Regions from separate parts of the Proteus columbae genome, predicted to be linked through region 1. Evidence: predicted binding sites of a transcription regulator. Region 1 holds the regulator's gene; each other region holds the start of a gene.
The links. Region 1 encodes Fur, which represses iron uptake genes when iron is present. Its sites were predicted from a motif close to ATAATAATGAGAACNACTATCAA; they were not measured.
Positions count from the first base shown of each region.

Region 2: exbB (tonB-system energizer ExbB) is a predicted target of Fur. The motif match lies at 2,159-2,181, and genes of this name have one in related genera.
Region 3: feoA (ferrous iron transporter A) is a predicted target of Fur. The motif match lies at 2,480-2,502, and genes of this name have one in related genera.

Region 1 is NZ_CP043925.1:1,099,003-1,103,671, forward strand. It holds gene chiP (chitoporin ChiP) at 1-454, shown strand, start outside; gene F1325_RS05100 (DUF817 domain-containing protein) at 1,016-1,855, shown strand; gene fur (ferric iron uptake transcriptional regulator) at 1,984-2,430, opposite strand; gene fldA (flavodoxin FldA) at 2,620-3,147, opposite strand; gene ybfE (LexA regulated protein) at 3,421-3,729, opposite strand; gene ybfF (esterase) at 3,941-4,669, opposite strand, start outside.
Region 2 is NZ_CP043925.1:657,416-662,084, reverse strand. It holds gene exbD (TonB system transport protein ExbD) at 564-992, opposite strand; gene exbB (tonB-system energizer ExbB) at 999-2,009, opposite strand; gene metC (cystathionine beta-lyase) at 2,339-3,529, shown strand; gene F1325_RS03085 (DedA family protein) at 3,655-4,323, shown strand; gene F1325_RS03080 (class I SAM-dependent methyltransferase) at 4,485-4,669, opposite strand, start outside.
Region 3 is NZ_CP043925.1:3,858,939-3,863,607, reverse strand. It holds gene feoB (Fe(2+) transporter permease subunit FeoB) at 1-2,086, opposite strand, end outside; gene feoA (ferrous iron transporter A) at 2,135-2,371, opposite strand; gene F1325_RS17955 (DUF4026 domain-containing protein) at 2,782-4,221, opposite strand; gene yihI (Der GTPase-activating protein YihI) at 4,447-4,669, opposite strand, start outside.

The sequences.
Region 1 (4,669 bases):
GTGGGTTAAAGCTGAAGGTAATCAAGGTTATTTCTTACAACGTATGACTCCAGGCTGGGCAACCTCTAACGGTCGTCTTGATGTTTGGTGGGATGGTCGTTCTGACTTTAACGCCAATGGAGAAAAAGCACTTTATGCTGGCGTTATGTATGATCTGAAAAACTGGGATCTGTCAGGTTGGGCTGTCGGTACTTCATATATTTACGCATGGGATGCGAAACCAAGTGGTAAAGCCGTTTATGACCAAGGTCAGCGTATCAGAGAAAGTGCATGGAATGCGGATATTATGTATACGGTTCAAGAAGGTCGCGCTAAAGGTACTCTCTTTAAGCTTCATTATACCCGTTACGATAACCACTCCGATATTCCAAGTTATGACGGTGGTTTTGGTAATATCTTCCAAGATGAAAAAGACGTTAAGTTTAACGTGATAATGCCATTCACTATTTTCTAATATCAGCATAAGGATAAAGTGTATTAATTGCACTTTATCCTGAATAAAACTAAAAAAGCTAAATACGATTACGATAAGTAAAAATAACTAGTAGAAAGATAGAGATGCATTAATTAAGAAGAACCTTACAAATAAGTCTCGTTAATAAAGTGAAGTTGTCAGCAACAGTAGTAAGAAGTAGAAGAGTCGAAGTAAAGAGTCGTTTTAAAATCGCAGTATGTAGTAAAAGTAATGTAGTAAAAGTAATGTAGTAAAAGTAATGAAGTAAAGTCGTCATGTCATGTCGTCTGAGATAAATGTGAGTGGGTTATGTTTATCTCTTGTGCTTCAGTTATTTCGCAGAATTTGCGTAAGGTATTTACCCTAAGTAAAGGCAGTCAGAGTGGGTATCGTAGTGGGGGGGAAATACCTTTATTTTTTCATTCCTTTCTTTTTTTTCGTCCTTTTCATCCTTGTACGTTTTTTTATTCTATGGCAGATTTCTTACCATTCATTTTATCTCACCTTATGTATTATTCCGCATTGAAGGCTGTTCGATAATGCGAGTTTTCAGGAAGAAGCATGTTAAAGCGATTGGATGATTTTTTATTAGAACCACCATTGAAGCCCTTTAAAGGTATAAAACGATTTATTGTTGAATTTCTTTTTTTTGGTGTGAAAGAGGCGCGTTCTTGTTTATTTGCGGGATTTTTCTTTTTTATTTTATTTGCAACGCCAAGTAAAGGTGTCTTTGGTATACCTCGTTATGATGTACTGCTTATTCTCGCTATCGCTTTTCAATTATGGATGGTGTGGGGAAAGCTAGAAACATGGGATGAATTAAAAGCGATTTGTTTTTTCCACATTGTTGGTTTTGTGATGGAGTTATTTAAAACATCAGCGGCAATTGGTTCATGGAAATACCCTGATTTTGCTTACACGAAATTGTGGGAAGTCCCATTATTTACAGGCTTTATGTATTCGGCTGTGGGGAGTTATTTAATTCAAGCATGGCGTTTTTTAAAGGTACGAATTGAACATTATCCACCTTATTGGCTGGCAACATTGGTTGCACTTGCGATTTATATTAATTTCTTTTCTCATCATTTTATTGGTGATTATCGTTGGTATTTAACGGCCTTTATTTTAGGTCTTTATGCTCGTAGTGTGGTTTATTTTACGCCTTATGATACAGAGCGAAAAATGCCCTTATTACTTGCTTTTATTCTGATTGGTTTCTTTATTTGGCTTGCTGAGAATTTTGGTACGTTCTTCGGTGTTTGGCAATATCCAAACCAAATTGGTGCTTGGTCTGCCGTGCATGCAGGGAAGTGGGGCTCTTGGTCACTGTTAGTTATTGTTACTTTTACGATAGTGGTGCATTTAAAACATATCAAACACAGTATTAGTGTGACGAAGTGAATTGATATAGCTTATGTTATCTTTAAGGTGACGTCATTACACGATAATATTGAGGTTCATAGCGGGAGCCAATAAAAAAGGAACTGTTCACAGTTCCTTTTTTTTACTGAGAGATTATCCAGAATGAATTATTTCTCATCATGTGCGTGGCTATCTTCTTTACAATTACCTTCAGCACAATGGCCATATAAATAAAGGCTATGATTGGAAAGTTTGATACCATGACGTTCAGCGATATTTCTTTGGCGTAATTCAATTGCATCGTCTGTAAACTCAATAACTTTGCCACAATCAAGACAAATTAAATGGTCATGATGGTGTTGTTGAGTTAATTCAAATACTGATTTACCACCTTCAAAATTATGTCGGGTAACAATACCAGCATCATCAAATTGGTTTAAGACGCGATACACTGTTGCCAGACCAATCTCTTCACCGATATCGATAAGTTTTTTGTAGAGATCTTCAGCACTGACATGATGGCACTCAGGATCCTGGAGCACTTCCAAGATCTTTAAGCGAGGAAGTGTAACTTTTAACCCAGCATTTTTTAACGCTTTATTATTGTCGGTCATGCGGATTTAATCCTGTTGCTAATGGTGAATTTAATTTTTGTGCTCACAAATGGGCTTTATTCATTAATACTCGGGTGAATAAATAACCTCATTGATTATAGGCATGATATTTAAAAATAAACACCCCACCTATCACACTATCTTAGCACACCATTGAATAATTATCATTCTCAATATTGAGTATTTATATTATCCCAAAATTTCGTCTAGGCTCATTTCTTCTTTGATTTGAGCAACCCAAGCGTCAACACGCTCTTCGGTTAATTCTGGTTGACGATCTTCATCAATCGCAAGGCCGATAAAATGATTATCATCTGCAAGCCCTTTAGAGGCTTCGAAATGATAACCTTCGGTTGGCCAATGTCCTACGATAACTGCACCACGAGGTTCAATAATATCGCGGATAGTACCCATTGCATCACAGAAATATTCTGCATAGTCTTCTTGGTCACCACAACCAAATAGTGCAACAAGCTTACCATTGAAATCAATATCTTCTAGTGTTGGGAAAAAATCATCCCAATCACATTGTGCTTCACCATAATACCAAGTAGGAATACCTAGTAACAGAATATCGAACGCTTCGATGTCTTCTTGACTGGATTTTGCAATATCATGAACTTCGGCATTATCAGCGCCCAGTCTTTCTTGAAGCATTTTGGCAATATTTTCAGTGTTGCCAGTATCACTGCCGAAGAATATTCCTATGATTGCCATAAAGTGAGATAACCTCTTTTATTCTAAATTCGTTATATTTCAAATTGTAGCGTTATTGACTACGTATATTTCCACAAGTCACATACTTCTTGTATGTTTCTAGTGATTCATTCACTTGTCACCTAGCTACACTTCAAAATATTTAGAGTATATTTGTCTGTGTTTGAACAATTACTAGTGAAAGATAAGCATTGTGTTTTCATAATAGAAAACTAAAAACGTATTTTGACGAAAATAGCAGGCTAATTCTGTCGAATTTGTGTGGTTTATCTGCTAACTATTCTTGTTTTGATGCATTTTTAAGGCGTTATTTTGCGCCAATTGCTCTAGTAATATTTCTTCAATAAGTTCACTACGACTGACGTTTCTTTCTGTCGCCAACTCATTGAGAGCATTTACAGCATCTTCATTTAATTTTAACTCAACTCGACGTAAACCATTAACTCTGTCACGTCTTAATTGATTGCGTTTATTAATTCTAAGCTGTTCATCCCGAGAAAGCGGGTTTGTTTTAGGTCGCCCAGGTCTGCGTTCATCTGCGAACAAATCCAGTGTGGTGCGATCAGTTTGTTCTTTTGCCATAAATTTTGCTGTGAAAGGGCGTATACCAATGACTCAATTGCGAAACGCCCAATAATACCCCACATAGTGATGTCTCGCCACTGCTTCCTGAGTTTAACTTATTGTGATTTGGTCTTTTTATCAACAGACGCTATTTTTAAGCACAATAATTATACATTCTACTAAATTATCATTTTTCAGTGACGTTATTTTAAGCTGTTAAGTTTATTAACTAAGCTTTCTCTAAAAAACGACGAATAGCCTTAATAACGGTATCTGGCTTTTCTGAATGTACCCAATGCCCTGTATTTGCGACAACAAAGGCGGTCGCGAGCGGAAATTGACGAGCGATGTTTTCACGATACTCATCTAAAATGTAAGGTGATAAACCGCCACGAATAAATAATACAGGATGATGCCAAGCCGGCACCTCTTGCCAGCCAATAATATCTGAATAAGCATTTTTTATTGCAGGTAAATTAAATAGCCACTCACCATTTTTGAATGATTTGAGTAAAAATTGGATCACACCTTCCTCTTTAATAAAAGGACGCATGATTTCCACAGCATCTTGACGACGTGTGACTTTAGCTTCTGTTACGGCTTCAAGCGCTGCAAAAATTTTGTCATGGCGGCGAACGTTATAAGTAACGGGTGACATATCAATCACAACAATATTTGCAATACGTTCGGGAGCTAATGCTGTCATCGCCATCGCAATTTTGCCTCCCATTGAGTGCCCAATAATAATGGCTTTTGAGATAGTTAAACTGTCAAGCAATGCGAGCACATCTTGCGCCATATCTTGATAATTCATACTTTCGCTATGAGGAGAGTGTCCATGGTTACGCACATCAATTTGTATCACGGTATTATCTTGACGAAGTGCACGACCTAAAACACCTAAATTATTGAGATCACCAAAGAGGCCATGGATCAAGACGATAGGTAAATTAGATAC
Region 2 (4,669 bases), 440 kb from region 1:
TAAAAAAATAAGTACCCAAATACGGATAACTTAGATAATAAATAAATTAGGCGTTATAACACATTACAAAATATTTCAATTTGTAACGTGAGTGCATTATATCCAATAAGATTTTTTGCGCAAGTTTTTTTACACTTAAATCAAATTTACATAAAGACATTATAAATCATAAGGTTATAGATAAATTTAACTTTAAAATGTCGAACTAAACAAATCTAAAAATGAAAAAAAATGAAGAGTTAATGAATATTAATGTTATAGGAGTTCAAATAATGATATCTACTTAGCATTAATTGATTCAGCCCGCCATTACTCAATAAATTTAATTAATCGTTTACTCATAAACTTAATCTACTTATTATTAATCTTATTTAACACTAAAGTTAAATTTTATTCTAACTCAATTTTATTAATAATATCGATAACCATTAAAAACGGTAAAAATATAAACTCTATTTCTTCTATACAATAAAAAAGCACTTTATTCATCATTTCACAACGACAAATAAAGTGCTTTTAAAATAGAGTAATAATACTTAAATAAATAGCTTATTTGCTAAAATTTAACCACCCGTAGAGACGGTTTCCATTCCCACTAGTCCAACTTTGAGATAACCCGCTTTTCTTAGCGAATCCATTGCCGACATTAACGTTTCATAATCAACCGTTTTATCAGCTTGGAAAAAGATTGTTGTCTCTTTGTTTGCTTGTGTCATGGTATCTAACACATTCGCCATCGTTTCATGTGTGACCATCTCTTCACCAATGAAAATTTGTTTATCCGACTTAATCGTTAAATAAACAGGCTTTTCAGGACGAGGTTGTGGTTTAGCACTTGAAGCGGGTAAATTTACTTTTATATCAACAGTAGCTAAAGGTGCCGCCACCATAAAGATAATGAGTAGAACCAACATGACATCAATAAAAGGCGTCACATTGATATCATGCAATTCATTATCATCACCTGAATCATCACCAAGACGCATTGCCATAATTCATTACCTTGCTTTGCTGTTTTCGATATCTAAATCACGGCTGACTAATGTCACCACACCTGTTGCGATATCACCAATTTCACCACGATAACCTGCGATCATACGAGCAAAAATGTTATAGATAATAACCGCTGGAATTGCCGCAATCAGACCAATCGCGGTTGCTAATAGCGCTTCTGCAATACCTGGTGCAACAACAGCAAGATTTGTCGTTTGAGAATGTGCAATACCGATGAAGCTATTCATGATCCCCCAAACCGTACCGAAAAGGCCGATAAAGGGAGAAATTGCACCGATTGTGGCTAAGTAACCATTACCGCGACCTAATTCACGAATAATTGCTGCAACGCGACGTTCCATACGCATTTCAACACGCTCTTTAATGCCTGATGCCACTTTACTTTCTTGAGAGTAAGTACGCTCTAATTCTGCATCATTAAAGAGATCAGCGGTTGCGCTCTTATTACCAAATTTTTTGCTAATCGCTAACGCATCGTTAAGTGATTTAGCTTCAACTAACTGAGCCGTCTCATTTCTTAAGCGACGACGCAGTGAGATCAAGTAACTTCCTTTCGCGAAAAATAGTGCCCAAGTAACAATAGAGGCTAACAATAAGCCAATCATGACACTTTTAACGACTAAGTCTGCATTACGGTACATGCCCATTACAGATAAATCTTCAGCGAATCCACCACCAGCAACCATTTCAGGTTGTACTTCTGATGGTGTATTTTCTGTCGCTGAAGGTACATTTTCTGAATTCTCAGCCGTTGTTACAGGTGTATTTTCACCTTCAGGCTTAGTGGTTTCAGTACCTACTGCTTTCACTTCATTACCCGTTGTAGAAGTCGTTGAAGCAGTAGCAGTTGTTGGTGTAGCTGTTCCCGGTGTAGAAGCTGTTGAAGAAACGGCAGCAGTAGTTGGCTGTTCAGTTGGTGTGGCAGGAATCGTATCCGCAAAAGCAGAGCCTGTCAGACCGATTGCCAATAGAATAGAAGCTGTCAAATTACGCATCAGTTGGCCTTTTACTCTCTTTTTTATCTATTTATTTATTCAGTAATGAAGCTTTTTCTTCACTACTTACCCAAAATCGTTCGCTTACAATCATCCTGTTTGCCATCAGGAAAGAGAAAACGCTCAAATGATATCAAACATGAAGCATTTTGATAGTAATTATCATTACTATTTGGCTATTTTTTTTTCATTTGTCGATTTTTAAGACAAATTATCGTTCTTTCACGTAACGTGAAATTTTATCAACTACTCTGCAAGCCTTTTGTACTTATCCAAAAAATGAATTAACTTGAGGTAAACACACCATCAATTAAAAGAAGGTATTAAGGATGACGCTAAAAAAACAAGAAACCTCACTCCTCCTTTCTGGTCGAGCTAAAAAATATTCCCAAGGCGCAGTAAACCCAATTATACAACGAACATCATCCGTTATTTTTGATTCCGTTGCACAAAAACGTGAAGCAACGAAAAAACGAGCGGAAGGTACGCTTTTTTATGGCCGTCGAGGTACAACCACACATTTTGCCTTACAAGAAGCTTTAACGGAATTAGAGCAAGGTGCAGGCTGCGCATTATTTCCTTCAGGTGCAGCTGCGATTACGCAATCTATACTCGCATTTATTGAGCAAGGTGCTCATATTCTTGTTACAGGCTCTGCCTACGATCCAACTCAAAATTTTTGTGATCAGATCTTACGTAAATTCTCAGTGACAACGACTTATTTTGATCCTTTAATCGGCAAAGAGATCAGCCAATTGCTACTTCCTGAAACAAAAATCGTTTTTCTTGAATCTCCAGGATCAATCACGATGGAAATTCAAGATCTACAAGGAATAGTCAATTCAGTGCGCCAATATAACCCTGAAATCATTATTATGATTGATAACACTTGGGCGGCGGGATTACTGCTTAAACCACTAACATTGGGTGCTGACATTTCAATCCAATCTGCCACAAAATATATTAATGGTCACTCTGATGGCATGTTAGGTTTTGCTGTGGCTAATGAACGTTGCTGGGCGCAGTTACGTGAAAATACCTATTTATTAGGTCAATGTGTTGATCCTGATACTGCTTATATGACAACAAGAGGATTAAGAACATTACCTGTCAGGATGAAACAACACGAACAAAGTGCATTAGAAGTCGCTCGCTGGTTAAAACAACATCCTTTAGTTGATAATGTTTATCACCCTGCTTTAGTCTCTTGCCCAGGACATGAATATTTCCAACGTGATTTCTCTGGTAGCAATGGGTTGTTCTCTTTTAGTTTAAGGAAAATCCTAACCACTGAAGAATTTGCACTTTTCTTGGATAACTTCTCATTATTTAAGATGGCGTTTTCATGGGGAGGATTTGAATCTTTAATTTTGGGTTATCAACCTAATGATATTAAAGCGATGCGCCAATATGAAACTCAGCCAACATTTACGGGAACACTATTTCGCATTCATATTGGATTAGAAAATGTAGATGACCTTATTGAAGATCTAGAACAAGCCTTTTTACGTATTTCTTAATAAAGAATGAATTTTTTATTAAAAAAAATCTATCCCTGTGGTTCCACAGGGATTAAATCAAACTGTTCTCTTTATTTTGCGTTAGAATAGCGAACATAAAGTCCTTTTTTAATGCGAGTTCGCTAATGGGTACATTAAAAGAGATCATTCACGCGCTAATGCAACACGATTATATGGTGTTAGCTAATCCAAATGTGCTGTGGGTTATCTATATTGTTCTTTTTGTTATTATTATGCTGGAAAACGGGGTATTACCCGCCGCATTTTTACCAGGAGATACACTGCTTATTCTTTGCGGTGCCTTAATTGCAAAAGGTGTTTTACACTTTTTCCCGACTATCATTATATTAGGCGCTGCCGCGAGTATTGGGAGTTGGCTCGGATTTTTACAGGGCCGCTGGCTAAGTGATACAAAAATAGTTAAACGTTGGATGGCTCAATTACCAGAGCAATATCATCATAAGGCAAATGATCTCTTCCATCGCCAAGGGTTATACGCGCTATTACTGGGTCGTTTTATTGGGTTCGTGCGTACATTATTACCGACGCTGGCTGGCTTATCAGAATTACAACAACGTCGCTTTCAAATATTTAACTGGTTAAGTGGTTTCTTATGGGTGGGGATTATTGTTTCTTTAGGCTATGTACTAAATCTTATTCCTTTTATTCAAAAGCATGAAACCTTAGTCATGAATATTTTGATGACATTACCTGTATTACTCTTAAGTGCAGGTTTAATTGGTTCGATTGTGATGTATATTCGCCATCGTAAAAATAGTACCAGTAATAAGTAATTAAAAAAACGCCATTATGTTAATCATCATAATGGCGTTTTTAATCATCTAATACCTCAAAAGTTCAGTTGTTCATTGTCTTATCTCCTATCTTTTTAATATCTCAGTAAAAATTCATTGATATTTATCACCGTCATCTTTTTGCCTTAATCTGTATGTCGTTAAAGCTTAATGGCTTTTGACGCAATAAACGTTGGAATATAACTATCAACGAGAAAACGAGCATGAGGGGCAAAATCTTCAACAAAATCTTGTAATAAGAAACCCGCTTTTAGCTGCCCACCAATAAGGTCAGTTAAAGAATGACCAAATACAAGTCCATCACCTTTTGCGACTTTTTCTTGCA
Region 3 (4,669 bases), 1.4 Mb from region 1:
CACGGCTTGTTTCACGGGCAATAGCACCCATGACTGAAACGCAAGGTACATACAGTAAAACAAAGATTAAGTAGCTGTATGCCGCAATGCCTGAACCAAATTTAGCGCCCATGGTGCCCATGGTGCCTGTATCCATTTCGCCATCACCTTTACTGGCTTCAATTGGGTTAGAAAGCGCAGCTAGCGTGAAGGTTTCTTTTAAGCTATCCCATGTTTCACCAAAGGCGTCACCAATTTCGCCCCACAGGTCGAATTCTTCAGGATCAAAAGGCTCATTAACAATACTTTCTGCGGTATAGAGGGTATTTAATGTTCCTACTACCACTTCTTTTGCCATTGCACCAGTGACTAAACCAACCGTTGCTTGCCAGTTATCGTTGTGAACACCAATAGGTTGCAGTAATGGTGTGATCACTTTACTGACAGAAGCTAGCGCTGAATCATTGATGTTATCCGCAGGTTTACCTGAGAAGGTAAAGCTGTTTAGCGCACCAATAAACATACTGGCAATAATAATGACTTTACCTGCACGTACCACGAAGCCTTTTAGACGTTGCCATGTTTGCATCAGTAACGTTTTTAGGTGAGGAACGTGATAAACCGGCAGCTCCATCACGAAAGGTGAGGCTTCACCACGCATAATGGTGTGTTTTAGCAGTAAGCCTGTGAGGATAGCAACCACAATACCCAGAAGATAAAGTGAGAAAACAACACTTGCGCCATTTTTACCAAAGAAAGCAGCAGCAAACACAGCAAAAATAGCTAAACGCGCACCACAAGACATAAACGGTGCCATCAATACGGTGATCAGACGTTCTCTTGGTGCATCTAGTGTACGCGCACCCATAATGGAAGGTACGTTACAGCCAAAACCGACAATAAGTGGTACAAATGATTTACCAGGTAAACCCAGAGCCTGCATCAATCTATCCATCACAAAAGCAGCTCGCGCCATATAACCTGAATCTTCAAGAATAGATAAGAACAGGTACATCATCCCGATTTGTGGCACTAATGGCAGAACGGTATTGATACCACCACCGATACCTTGAGCAAGGAAAATGGTCAGCCATTCAGGGAAGTTAAAGGTTGCACCAATCCATTGAATACCATGGATAAAGATAGCTTCAGAGCCACCTTCAAAAGCAGGCTGTAAAGCACCACCAATGTTAATTGCTAGAACGAACATTAAATACATAATAAACAGGAAGATAGGAACACCTAACCAACGGTTTAATATCACTTTATCGATATTTTGCGTCAGAATATTCGGCTTAATGGCTTCCATATTAATCACGGTATGACAGATACGCTCAATATTTTGATAACGGGCATCTGCAATGACTAATTCAGGTTCATTGTTATGCTCGTCCTGAATGCGTTGACGGATCGTTTTGATATCTTCTGTCGTGATTTGGGCGCGTTGATGGGTATAGATATCCCCTTCTAAACACTGTAATGCCATCCAACGACGTTGCTGTAAATTAAACTCATCGTGATTAATTTTTTCAGCAAGTGCCTCGACTTCATTAAGTAACCATATCGGATAAGACGTCAGTAATTCTTGTGGTTTTTTCTTTTCAGCAGGGAAGGTATCAATGGCTTCTTTGAGCTTATCAATTCCCGATGCTTTGGTTGAAACCATTGGAATAACAGGGCAACCCAGTTGCTCTGAAAGTGCCTTGATATCAATTTGCATATCTTGGTGTTCTGCAATGTCGAGCATATTTAATGCCACGATGCACGGAATACCAAGCTCAAGTAGTTGCAATGTCAAATAGAGGTTACGCTCAAGATTTGATGCATCAACCACGTTAATCAGCATGTCTGCTTCATTACTTAAAATGAAATGGCAGGCAATTTGCTCATCAAGCGATGTCTGTTCTGAGATTGTCGTTAAAGAGTAAGTGCCGGGTAAATCGACGAGCTCAATTTTATGATTTGCAGTTGTGAAACGACCAACTTTGCGTTCGACCGTTACACCCGCCCAGTTACCCACACGCTGGCGAGAGCCTGTTAACTGATTAAAGAGTGTTGTTTTACCAGCATTGGGATTACCGATAAGGCCTATAGTGAGAGGAGTCATAATAGTGATGCCAATAGTTGTCTTGCCTGGTTGAATGAGAAATAACGATTATTTTTCGTTATGAACCACTTCGCTAAGATTAATGAGTGCGAGATCTTTTTTTCTCAAAATTAGGGATACTCGGTGCGTTTCTATTTGAATAGGATCACCCAGTGGTGCGATACGAATAACGTTAAACACAGCGCCAGGTAACATACCTAAAGATAATAATTTCTGTCTGTATGCAGGGCTAATCTGAGGTGAGTAGCTCAAGATTTTATAACTGTGATTTGGGATCAGAGACATGATTGTCCTTCCACGAATATTGATACAAAGAATAATGATACTGATAATTATTAATGTGTATGAGAATTCACATAATAATATTAAGGTTAATTATAATAAATATTTTTAATGCTAATGAGAATTATAATTATCCTTATTGGGTATAATTTAGCCTAGTCTATGCATATCTGCACTTGATTTAAATCAACCAGAGAAAAGATATTGAGATGAAAATAGGCTGTTTACCTTATCTGTTACTAGACAAAAACAGAATGTGAAGAGTTGAAGTGTCAATGTAGCAATAAAATAACAATTAATTAATGATATTAACGGGTCACAATATGACAGCAGATTTTAAGGCGATTAGCATGGCGAGCTCTTCATCGTTTTTTAAATGAAAAGCTCGCGTTGTTATTGTAAATACCCGCTAATTAGTGAGTTTGCTGGTGGCTAAAAAGTTGGTAAATATTGTTCGGGGTATAACTATCGTCTTCGTATGAAACGACCCAATCAGTTATTAATGCGGTGTTGATAGGATAGATTTCACCTTCTTGCATATCCTCAACATAAAATGGCACGTTGAGTAATTTTGCATAAACGGTGTCTCCATCACGAGACTGTGGCACAAACCACATATGCTCTAGCTCTTCCTCTTCACCATAAGGAATGCCGAACTTGATCATAAACTGCCACGGGTTTTCAGTCTCTTCGGGTTTGTCTTTTCCTAATAATTTGGAGAGAAAACCACTTTTTTTCTCAACAGGCGGTTGATTGTAGTTATCAAACATAGAAACGAAGTATTCCCAGCGTCGCTTGGCTTTTTCAGACATCTCATAGGTTTCTTCATTGCTACGCAGTAGCATCATCGCTTGTTGCTCTTCATAACCTTTAAAGAAGGTTTCTAAAACAGGATTTTCTTCATTGGTTCTAAATAGCATAGAAGAAGGGTGTTGATGATATTCATCACGATCAGCCAAATCACCCAAGAAAACGCCATTTGGTGCGCCTTCAGTGTCATAACGCATCTCTTCTAAAGGTCTAAGGCTACCAAGAGGTGTTGATTGATTAATATGACGAATACCTTCTTCAAAAGGTAATGCGACAAGATACTCCAAACCTGATGATGTTTGACCACACAGCATCGGTTCACCAAATTCAATTTGGCGATGATTAATACTGTTGTTAACAAAGCAGCGGAAGAGATCAGGAATACCATAGTAAGATTCAAGCATACTTGGAATAACTAAATCGACTTCTGTTAAGCCGCAACGCGCTAATCCATGCGTATGGAACCAAAACATAGTTGGTGGATCATTTTCTGTGTCATAGACAGCATGAATAACATATAAGCTTTCTACTTCAGGATAGAGATCGGGCGTTTCTAATTGAAAGCGTATCCACTCAGGTGTTAATGCTTTACCTGCCGCTGATTCATCTAATGCTAAGACCATTTCAGGTGCGATGATATTAAGAAAATTCAGTTGATGGCGATAGCTTGCTAAAGGATGCAAAGTTTCAGTAAAAAGTGTTTCTAATAATAAGTCTTGAGTTGTCGAATTCGCATGCGCGAGTAGTTGTGGTGTAAGTTCATCAGTCGAATACATTGGACGTATTTCGTAATCTTTATCACGAGGGTAAAGACAGACAAAAAAATGTAACTCGTCATCACCATGTTGGCAGCGATAGAAAAAACCATCGTCAATATTTTCACTTAGATAATTTATCTCACCATCAGTGTAATCGGTCTGTTCTTCTAAGCGTTGTTCAATAAGCGCATAGTTTAGTGGCTGTGCAGGGAAGGCCACTATACGAGAGGGCACTTTTTCTCCTTGCCCGGCTGCGATATCTAAGTACTGCTGTCTGTTATCCATATTTTTTATCACTCGTATATTAAAGATAGAAAAATAGGATATCAGGGATAACAAGAGAGGAATAGATGGAGTTATCTGAGCTTGAGAGGGTTATTTAATCTATTGTTAATAATGAGTATTAATGAAAAGTAAAAGAGAGAGCGAGCTATAAAAAATAACGGATATCAATAAGTTATTGATATCCGTTAGATGTAAGGTAATCAAGGAAAATGATTAGCCTTTTGATTATTTACCTTTCAATAATTGCATGATGTCTTCAGTTTTTTCTTCATCGTCATCATCTTCAAACTCAATACCTAGCTCAACCATTAATTCATCAATGCGATCAAGGGTTTTCTCAGTATAAGCCTGCTCTTCTGCGTTGAGTTTTTCACCGTTTTCAAGACGAGACAGTAATTCATCTAAGCGTGCATCGTTTTCTAATAGGTCTAACTCTTGCTCAGGTGTT